DNA from 2 places in the Cupriavidus sp. UYPR2.512 genome. Region 1 is predicted to be linked to the other one. Evidence: predicted binding sites of a transcription regulator. Region 1 holds the regulator's gene; the other holds the start of a gene.
What was found. The regulator LexA, encoded in region 1, represses DNA repair genes until DNA is damaged. The targets are predictions, from matches to a motif close to ACTGTATNNNNATACAGT.
Positions count from the first base shown of each region.

Region 2: the regulator LexA is predicted to act here: its motif matches at 3,520-3,537, upstream of A3A5_RS0124415 (ATP-dependent helicase).

Region 1 covers NZ_KB902853.1:61,053-66,154, reverse strand. Annotated here, with positions in the region: gene A3A5_RS0102995 (hypothetical protein) at 894-1,172, shown strand; tRNA gene A3A5_RS0102990 (tRNA-His) at 1,280-1,355, shown strand; gene A3A5_RS0102985 (hypothetical protein) at 1,446-1,790, shown strand; gene A3A5_RS43950 (hypothetical protein) at 1,833-2,003, opposite strand; gene lexA (transcriptional repressor LexA) at 2,114-2,767, opposite strand; gene A3A5_RS0102970 (asparaginase) at 3,023-4,015, shown strand; gene rpsF (30S ribosomal protein S6) at 4,134-4,508, shown strand; gene priB (primosomal replication protein N) at 4,586-4,885, shown strand; gene rpsR (30S ribosomal protein S18) at 4,889-5,102, shown strand, end outside.
Region 2 covers NZ_KB903150.1:35,151-40,252, reverse strand. Annotated here, with positions in the region: gene A3A5_RS0124440 (GntR family transcriptional regulator) at 1-547, shown strand, start outside; gene A3A5_RS0124435 (LysE family transporter) at 787-1,434, opposite strand; gene A3A5_RS0124430 (hypothetical protein) at 1,518-2,120, opposite strand; gene A3A5_RS0124425 (thioredoxin) at 2,269-2,778, shown strand; gene A3A5_RS0124420 (TlpA disulfide reductase family protein) at 2,890-3,426, shown strand; gene A3A5_RS0124415 (ATP-dependent helicase) at 3,587-5,102, shown strand, end outside.

The DNA.
Region 1 (5,102 bases):
AACTGGCGCCAGGAAAGGGATTCCCCTAATTCGCTGAGGCAGGGCACTTTCATACACTGTGCCTGCCCTCGAATACAGGGCTTTCTTCAACTGATTATTAGCCCGCTTCGGCGGGCTTTTTTTTGTCGGCGCTTTCTGCTGCTACGCCAGGCTTGTTGCTCTTCGTTTACCCGAATGGTGCATTCCCGGGATGACAGTTACAGTGCAACCGCCTTCAGGGCATTTGAGATCGCTAAATTTAAGAGTCCGCGCTGCGGACTCTTTTTTTGCGCGCTCGCTTTGCATGCGCCAGACGAGGAAATTAGACGGTTGCCCTCGTAAAGAGTTCCATCGGTCACGCCAGCAGACTAGCGCGTATGGCTGATGCCTACGTCCAGCGTGCCATATGTCGTGATGCTGGATTCCCTGCCGTCGACCCCGCCGCCGGCGCATCCGCCGAGCAAGGCTGCCAATGCTGTCAGCGCAAGAATTCGCGCAGGCCATCTACACTTAATTTGCATTCCCGTTCCCTGCGCTCGTTGTCGTGTCGATTTTGTCGATGACGTCGTTTTGGCTCGCATATGCTCGTGAGGTTCCATCGCCAGGTGCTGGCGCCACGGCAATGAGAGGGCAGGGTGGCCAAAAAGAGGCAGGCGGCCCGATGGGGCGGGCCGCCTGACGGGAAGGTCGAGGGGGGTCAATGTCCCTCAGGCACAAGTATCGCTTCGCGCATTTGCGGCATGAACCCTGCAGAGGTAGGGGCTGTGCACAGCATATTTCCGCGAGCGATCGACGGCATGCGCTAAGGTGTCAGCCGGGCTGGGCGCCCTGGCCGGCGGCCGTGATACGATCCCTCGCATTGCCCCAGGCGAGACAAGGCATGGTGTGCGGACCGATGCCGGCAGGGGAGCAGCGTGGAAAAAGCAAACGTGGAAAACGAACCGCCGTTCGGCGTTGTCTATGAAGATTTCAGGGTGGTCTGGGTTGCCGAGCAACTGCAGGACGGCAAATGGACGGCACGCTACTGCTGGCACCCCGGCACTTCGGAAGCCGCTGGCAAGGCCTTGCAGGAAGCTGTGCTGAACGGCAAGTCGCGCCGCCTGTTGGGGCAGTTCGATACCGAAGCCGAGACTGTCGAAGCCATCAAGCAGGCAGTGCTGCTTGAGGCAAAGTGGAGCCCGTCCCGGACCTGAGCTTTCCTCTCAAAAAAAATTGTGCGGGATACTAGCCATCCCGGAAAACTGTTTGTATAATCTTGGTTTTCGTCGATCAGCAATGAAACGCGCTGATGACCTCTACGGTGGCTGTAGCTCAGTTGGTAGAGTCCAGGATTGTGATTCCTGTCGTCGTGGGTTCGAGTCCCATCAGCCACCCCAAAGCATTTTCCAGAACGGCGCCTCGCGAGGGCGCCGTTTTGCATTCCCGGGGGTGGTATGTCTGTTCGAGCAGCAGTGCTTGGCGTAGCGATGGCAGCCATGGTGGCAGGGTGTGCCACCGGTACTTCTGAAAAAGACATTCGCGCGCGTGCGCCTATGCGCTTGTTCACGCCCGCCAAGATGGGTGATGTTGCGAAATGCCTTCGCAACAATCTGGGCGATGATGCCGCGGTCGTCAACTATCCGGCGAGGAACCAGACTGAGATCCGCATCGGCCAGACCACGTCTGGCGGTGAATACCAATACGCCTATCTGATTTCGCTGACGGCAAAGCCGGATGGTACGGCGCTGGAGCTGCGCAAGAGCGATACCTGGTTCCCGCAGCTGACGCCGCAAGAGCTGGAAGCCGAAACCAAGGCGTGCGCGCGTAGCTGAGGGCAGCCCCGGGGCTACGCCGGCTGCGCCCGAGAGGTCAGGTCAGGCGGCCAGTTTTTCGGCGGTTTCGAGTTCAAGCATGCGGCAGATCGCCGCCATGCTGCCGACCATGGTGCGGCGCTGCGTACCCTGGTAGACGCGTACGCCCTTGCTCTGGCGGAACGGCACGGGCTTGACCGGGCGACGGGCGGCGACTTGGTGGATTTGCGGCATGGTGGCACCTCTTTTAGGCAAAGCGGGGTCAACACCCGGCAAGCCGGGCGGCGTCTGCAAAGCAATGGAAGCGGGTGGGCCCGCGCAGGCGGTTGGCCTGTGGTGCCCGGCTAGAAGCCGGAAGATCGGATCAGCCCGACGGCGATGCCTTCCAGCGAGAACTCCTCGCCAGGCTCCACGATGATGTTGGTGAAGTCCGGGTTTTCTGCGATCAGTTCGATATGGCCACCGCGCCGCTGCAGGCGCTTGACGGTCACGTCATCACCCAGGCGCGCCACCACGATCTTGCCGTTAGCGGCTTCGCTGGCGCGGCGCACGGCCAGCAGGTCGCCATCGAGGATGCCGGCATCGCGCATGCTCAGGCCGCGCACGCGCAGCAGGTAATCTGGGCGTTCGTCGAAGACCGAGGCGTCGACCTGGTACTGGCGGTCAATATGCTCGGCGGCGAGTATCGGGCTGCCGGCAGCAACGCGGCCCACCAGCGGCAGCGTCAGCTGCATCACGCCGGCCATCGGCAACGAAAACTGGTCGGGCATTTCCGAATCGCTGCGTGCTACTTTCAGGCGGATGCCACGTGAGGCGCCCGGGGTCAGTTCGATCACGCCCTTGCGTGCCAGCGCCCTCAGGTGTTCTTCTGCGGCATTGGGCGAGGAGAAGCCGAATTCAGCGGCGATTTCGGCGCGCGTGGGCGGAAAGCCGGTGCGGCGGATCGTGTTGCGGATCAGATCGAAAATCTGCTGCTGCCGGGGTGTCAGGGTCGCCATGGGATCGCCGTTCCGTGCGGGGCCGCGGGGATTCCGGGTAAGGATCGGTCGATCCTTTATCCTGTATCCGGCTGGCCAGGCACTGTATGTTTAAACAGTATGCTGTGATTTTATACAGTATCGGCCTGAGCGCAAGCAGAATTTTTGGGGCGTGCCGCATCGACGGAATATGGATCGCCAGCGCGGGCCGGCGGCGAGGCGGGGCGCGCCCGTTACAATCGGCATTCCCGTCTTCCCACATTCTTTGCACGCCCCATGACCCAATTGCCTCGCATCGTCGTACTGGCCACCGGCGGCACCATCGCTGGCGCGGCCGGCAACTCCGCCAGCAGCGCACGCTACCAGGCGGCGACCGTGCCGGTGTCGTCGTTGCTGGCAGCGGTGCCCGCGCTGCAGTCGGCGGCCCGCATCGAGGCCGAGCAGGTGGCCCAGGTCGACAGCAAGGACATGACCTTCATGCTCTGGCAAACGCTGGCGGCACGGGTTGAGCACTGGTCCGCGCAGCCCGACGTGGCCGGCATCGTGATCACGCACGGCACCGATACGCTGGAGGAAACCGCGATGGCGCTGCACGTGACGCAATCGTGTCCGGTGCCCGTGGTGATGACGGCGGCAATGCGCCCGTCGACGTCGCTGTCGGCCGATGGTCCGCTGAATCTGCTGGATGCGGTGCGCGTGGCCGCCCACCCCGATGCGCGCGGCAAGGGTGTGCTGGTGGTGCTGAATCAGCAGATCCACGCTGCGCGGGATGTGGCCAAGGCCCACACATCGGCGGTTGATGCCTTTGTCTCGGCCTGCGGGCCGCTGGGTTTCGTGCAGGATGACTACGTGCGCTTCGCCCGCGCGCCGCGCGCGGCGTGGGTGATCGGGCCGATGCCGGCGGCGTGGCCGATGGTGGAGATTGTGCCGAGCTACGCCCAGCCGGGCAGGGTGGCTGTGGATGCGCTGGTCCGTGCGGGCGTTGCCGGACTGGTGGTGGCTGCCGCCGGCAATGGCTCGGTGCATGAGGTGCTGGCCGAGGCGCTGGCCGATGCTGCTGCCGCGGGCGTGGCCGTGGTGCGCAGTTCCCGCACCGGGGCCGGCCATGTGGCGATTCCGCCCCAACTAAGCCCGGCGGATGGGGCTTTTGTCTCGGCAACGGACCTCAATCCCTATAAGGCGCGCGTGCTGCTGGTCCTGGCGCTGGCAGCCGATGCAGGGCTGGCGCAGGATCCGGCAAGGCTGCAGGCCTTGTTTGCCAACGCCTGATTTGCCTGTGTAAACAGCGGCTTGCGCACTTGCTGCCATGCGCGCTATAATTTAAGGCTATTCAACCTTGCCACACCGGACTCGTGACGCCCGGGTGGCTAATCCAAAAGGAGCGTCAATGCGTCATTACGAAATCGTCTTCATCGTCCACCCGGACCAGAGCGAACAAGTGCCGGCCATGATCGAGCGCTACAAGCAGCTCGTGACCTCGCAGAACGGCAACGTTCATCGCGTGGAAGACTGGGGCCGTCGCCAGATGGCCTACATGATCCAGAAGCTGGCCAAGGCTCACTACGTTTGTCTGAACATCGAATGCGGCAAGGAAACGCTGGCTGAACTGGAACACGCGTTCAAGTTCAACGATGCCGTCCTGCGCCACCTGATCGTGCAGACCAAGAAGGCCGAGACCGCACCTTCGCCGATGATGAAGGAAGTGCAGCGCGAAGAAGCCCGCAAGGCCGCGCAAACGACCACCGAAGGCCAGGCCGCCTGAGTGCGGACTGCGGTGCGCGCCATGGCTGACAGCGTCGGCCACGGCAGCACGGATTGCAACCAGCAAGAGGCCCCGCGTTGAACCAGCTTCGGCTTGCCGCCACCCTGGCGGAACGCGATGCCCTGCGCTATACCCCGGCCGGGGTCCCCGTCGTGAACTGCATTCTGCAGTACAGCGGCGAGGCCGTCGAGGCGCAAACGCCGCGGCAGGTCGAGTTTGCAATCGCAGCGATGGGCATCGGACAGGTTGGCCAGCGTCTGGAGCGGTTACCGCTCGGCACGCTGCTCGACTGCGAAGGATTCCTGGCCCGCAGGCACCGCAACAGCAAGGCTCTCGTCTTTCACATCACTGGATGTAAAGCATTCGAAAAGGATTGAATCATGGCATTCGTCAAACGTGACAACAAGAACAAGAAGCGCTTCCAGCAACAGAACCCGCTGTTCAAGCGCAAGCGCTTCTGCCGCTTCACCGTGGCTGGCGTGGAACAGATCGACTACAAGGATCTGGACACCCTGAAGGACTTCATCGGCGACAACGGCAAGATCACGCCGGCCCGCCTGACCGGTACCAAGGCTCACTATCAGCGTCAGCTGG
Region 2 (5,102 bases), on a different contig from region 1:
GCGCGCGCTGCAGGTGCTGGCCGAGGAAGGCGCGATCACGCGCAGCCGCGGCGCGGGCACCTTTATCGCGCCACGCCCGGAGCCCAGGGCGGCACGGCTGGATAACTTCAGCGAGCTGGCGCGCCGGCGCGGCATGACGCCGGCGAGCGAACTGGTGGCGTTCGAGCGCCGCCAGGCCACGGCGCCGGAGGCCGAGGCGCTGGCCCTGCGGACGGGTGAAGAGATCGTCAGGCTGACCCGGCTGCGCAAGGCCGACGGCCAGACCTTCTGGATGGACGTGACCACGCTGGCGCTGGCGGTACTGCCGGACGCCAGCGCCATCGGCGAATCACTCTATGCCTACCTGGAGCGGATCGGCCAGCCAGTGCTGCGCGTGACCGAGAAGCTGCGCGCGATCGTCGCCAGCGAGGAACTGGCCACGCGCCTGAATATCGCGCCGGGGGAACCGCTGCTGCATATCCTGCGCACCGGCTATACCCATGGCGACAAGCCGGTCGAACTGACTGACGCCTACTGCCTGAACGATTTCTACGAGCTCAAGCAGTAGCGGCCGGCCACAGGCGGCTCGACCGGGGCTGGGGTCGGGTCTTCCTCTGGCGGCAACGGCAAGTCCGGAGGGACGCCCGGCGGCCCGGGCTCTTCGACCGGGGGTACGGTATGGCGCGGCTGCTTGCGCGCACCGGCGTGGGGGTTCGGCAAGGCGGGCATGCGGGGTCTCCGTGGCCGGGTTTCCTCCTCATTGAAGCAAACCCGGCCGGTGCGCGCCAGTATTGATGCAGCCCCTGCTCAGGCGTGTTGCCGGCGCACGAAGAACAGCGCCGCGCCCACCGCCATCAGCACGCTGCCAAAGAAGCGGTTCTGCCAGCGCACCGCGCGCGCATTGCGGAACAGCCCCTGCATGCGCGAAGCCAGCAGCGCGTAGCCATGCATCACCACCAGGTCCACGCAGCACATGGTGGCCGCCAGGATCGCCAGCTGCAGCGCCAGCGGCCGGTTGGGATCGATGAACTGCGGCAGCACCGCGACCATGAAGATGATGCCCTTGGGGTTGGTCACATTGGTCAGCAGGCCGGTGCCAAAGCGCCGGCGCCGGCTCATCACCGCCACGCGCGCGGGGGCGGCGCTGCCACTCTGGTTTGCGCCGCCCTCCACCTTCGCGCGCCATTGCTGCACGCCGAGGTAGATCAGGTACAGCGCGCCAATCGTCTTGACCACCATGAAGGCCTGCTCCGAGGCCAGCAGCAGCGCGCCCAGGCCGCCGCCCGCCACCAGCAGCACGATCACCAGCCCGGCCTGCAGGCCGAAGATGGTGGTGGTGGTCCTGCGCAGCCCGTACGAGAGCCCATGGCTCATCGACAGCACCGCGCCCGACCCGGGCGACACGGCGATCACCCAGCACGCGGCGAAATAAGCCAACCACACTTCCCAACGCATCCCAACTCTCCTTTGATGACAACCATGCCGGGGCCACAATCCCGCAGCCACGGCACAAACAATCTTTCCTGCGGCGCGGCGCGTCAGAACGGGTGGAAGCCGCCCAGGAACTGCTCCACCTGCTCGGCCTGGCGCGCGTCGCGCGCGGCATCGCCCGATTCCAGCACCACCGCCTGGTATGCGCGCGTACCCACGGCCACCAGGCGTGCCGTCAGCCGGCGCGGCGACTGGTCCTGCGGCGACACCCCGCTCGCCTGCACTTCCACGCCGGCAATCGGGCGGCCCGGACGGTCGGCGCTCATCACGGTGACGGGCCGCGCGCGCGGCTCGCCCGACGGCGTGCCAAGGTTGGCCAGCAGGCCGGCCTGCATCGCCGCCAGCGCCTCGCGCCGCAGCGCTTCGTCATCGGCGGGCAGCGTCACCACGCCCACGGCGAACAGCGTGTCGTCGATGCGCGCGGCTTCCATCGTCATCGGCAGCTTGCGACCGGCAATGGTCACGTCGCGAGCGGCGCTGGTGGGCTTGCCCGGATAGAGCGCGGCATAAGCGCCCTCGCCAGACTGGATGGTGCGCCAGTCAAAGCGCGGCGTACAGGCGCACAGGGCCAGTGCCAGCACGGCGGCACAGTACCGCAGCGGCCGGCGGACAGCGGCAGGAAAGCTCAGCGGGGGCGGCACAAGACGCATCGGGAATCCATGGGGGGACGGCGCGCGCAGGCTGCGGGCGGCGCTGGCGGGCGCCATCGCCTGCGGGCGGAAACCGGTATTATCCCCAAAGCGGCGCGCCAGTGCTTGCCGCGCCGCTCCCGCTACCCACCAGCCCCCGGTTTCCACCATGCCTGCCGCCCGCATCGCCCGCCACGCCTTTGCCATCACCAGCTTGCGCCGGGTGGCCGCGAGCGCGTTGCTGGCAGCCGCGACCGGCATGTCCGCAGCCGCCGCCAACCCCGCCCACCTGCCGCCGGCCACCGACCTGGGCGCCCACGGCACCGAGGCCGCGCGCCGCGGCGAGCCGCTGGTGGTACTGGTGTCGATGCCGGGCTGCAGCTATTGCGATACCGTGCGCCGCAACTACCTGGGCCCGCAGGCCGCCGCCGGCGAGATTGCCGTGCGCGAGCTCGACATGACCGCCGACACCCCGCTGCGCGATGCCGACGGCAGCCTGACCACCGCGCGCGCGCGGGCCCGGGCGCACCAGGTGCGGGTGGCGCCCACGGTGCTGTTCCTGGACCGCCAGGGCCGCGCCGCCGCCGGCCCGCTGCGCGGCATGCAGCCGGATTTCTACGGCGCCTACCTGGAACAGGCGCTGGACCAGGCACGCGCCGCCATCGCCACCCGGCGCTGAATGGATTGGGGCGCTTGCGGCAGATTGCCGCAGCCCGGCCCCGCGCAGCGCGCGAACGCCCGCGGCATTAGAATGTCCCATTGCTGACTGAACCTGCCTGACCCGGATTCCATGACCACTGCTGCCCCTGCCACCAAATCCTCCCGCAAGCCCTGGCCCATCGTCGCGGCGGTGGTCGTGCTCGCGCTGCTGGGCTGGTTCGGCTACCGCGCGCTGTCGCCGGCCAATACGGCCCCGGCGGCCACCTTCACGCTGCTGTCGGGTGAGAAGGTCAGTACCGCCGACCTCAAGGGCAAGGTCTACATGATCAACTTCTGGGCCACCAGCTGCGCCACCTGCGTCAAGGAAATGCCGGACATGGTCCGCACCTATGAGCAGTTCAAGGGCAAGGGGCTGGAATTCGTCGCCGTGGCGATGAACTATGACCCGCCCATGTATGTGATGAACTACGCCAGGACGCGCGGCCTTCCGTTCAAGGTCGCCATGGATTCCGACGGCGCCGCGGCCAAGGCCTTCGGCAATGTGCAGCTGACGCCGACCACCTTCGTGGTCGACAAGGACGGCCGCATCCTGAAGCGCTATGTGGGCGAGCCCGAGTGGGATGCGCTGCACAAGCTGCTGGATGGCGCGCTGGCAAAGTCCGCGTAACGCTCCCGGCGGCAACCGCTGCGAAAAGGTGCTCATCGAGCACCTTTTTTTGTTTTTATGCACGATCGCCAGGGCAGCAGGTTGCGTGACGCCCCTGTATGGATATACAGTTGGCGCCAGCCTTTTCTGAGTTTTCCGAGCCTTCCCCCGAGCCCTGCCTGTGACTTTGGACCTAGCCCCCGCCGCCGACCGCGCGGCCCCTGAAGCCGATGACGTCCCCGCCTACCTGTCCCGCCTCAACCCGGAGCAGCGCGCCGCGGTGGCGCATGGCAGTGACGCGCCGCTGCTGATCATCGCCGGCGCCGGCTCGGGCAAGACCAATACGCTGGCGCACCGCGTCGCGCACCTGGTGCTGGCCGGCGCCGATCCGCGCCGCATCCTGCTGCTGACGTTCTCGCGCCGCGCCGCGGCCGAGATGGGACGGCGCGTCGAGCGCATTGTCGACCAGGCACTGGGCACCCAGACCGGCGCGGGGCGCGCGGCGCTGCAGTGGTCCGGCACCTTCCACGCCATCGGCGCGCGCCTGCTGCGCGAATACGCCGAGACGCTGGGCCTGTCGCCCGCCTTCACCATCAGCGACCGCGGCGATGCCGCCGACCTGATGCACGTGGTGCGCCACGACCTGGGCCTGTCGGAGACCGCCAGCCGCTTCCCGAAGAAGGAAACCTGCCTGGCAATCTACTCGCGCGTGGTCAACACCCAGGCGCCGCTGGAAGACGTGCTCAGGCAGCAGTTCCCGCGCTACGCGATGTGGGCCGACGCGCTGCGCACGCTGTTCGCCGGCTATGTCGAAGCCAAGCAGAAGCAGCACGTGCTGGACTACGACGACCTGCTGCTGTACTGGGCGCAGGCGATGGCCGAGCCCACCATCGCGCAGGACATGGGCGCGCGCTTCGACCATATCCTGGTCGATGAATACCAGGACACCAATGCGCTGCAGGCGTCGATCCTGCTGGCCATGCGGCCGGACGGGCGCGGCCTGACCGTGGTGGGCGACGACGCGCAGTCGATCTACGCCTTCCGCGGCGCCACCGTGCGCAATATCCTCGATTTCCCGCAGCAGTTCACGCCGGCGGCGCAGCAGGTCACGCTATCGCAGAACTACCGCTCGACGCAGCCGATCCTGCAGGCCGCCAACGCGGTGATCGGGCTGGCTGCGGAGCGCTATACGAAGGATTTGTGGTCCGATCGTGCCTCGGCGGAAAAGCCCGGCGTGATCGTCGTCAACGATGAGGCCGACCAGGCCCGCTACGTGGTCGAGCAGGTGCTGGCGCGGCGCGAAGCCGGCCTGGCGCTGATGGCGCAGGCGGTGCTGTTCCGCGCCACCGACCACAGCGCGCAGGTGGAGATCGAGCTGGCGCGGCGCAATATCCCGTTCGTGAAGTTCGGCGGGCTGAAATTCCTGGAATCGACGCACGTCAAGGATGTGCTGGCCGTGGTGCGCTGGCTGGAAAACCCGCGCGACCGCATCGCGGGATTCCGCACACTACAGTTGCTGCCCGGCATCGGCCCCAAGACCGCCGCGCGCGTGCTCGATGCGATGGCCCTGGCCACCGAGCCCTTGTTCTCGCTGGAGGAATTCGAGCCGCCGCCGGCCGCAGCGCCCGCCTGGGCCGACCTGCTGGCGCTGGCGCGCGCGCTGATGGCGCCCACCTCGCCGTGGCCGTCCGAGTTCG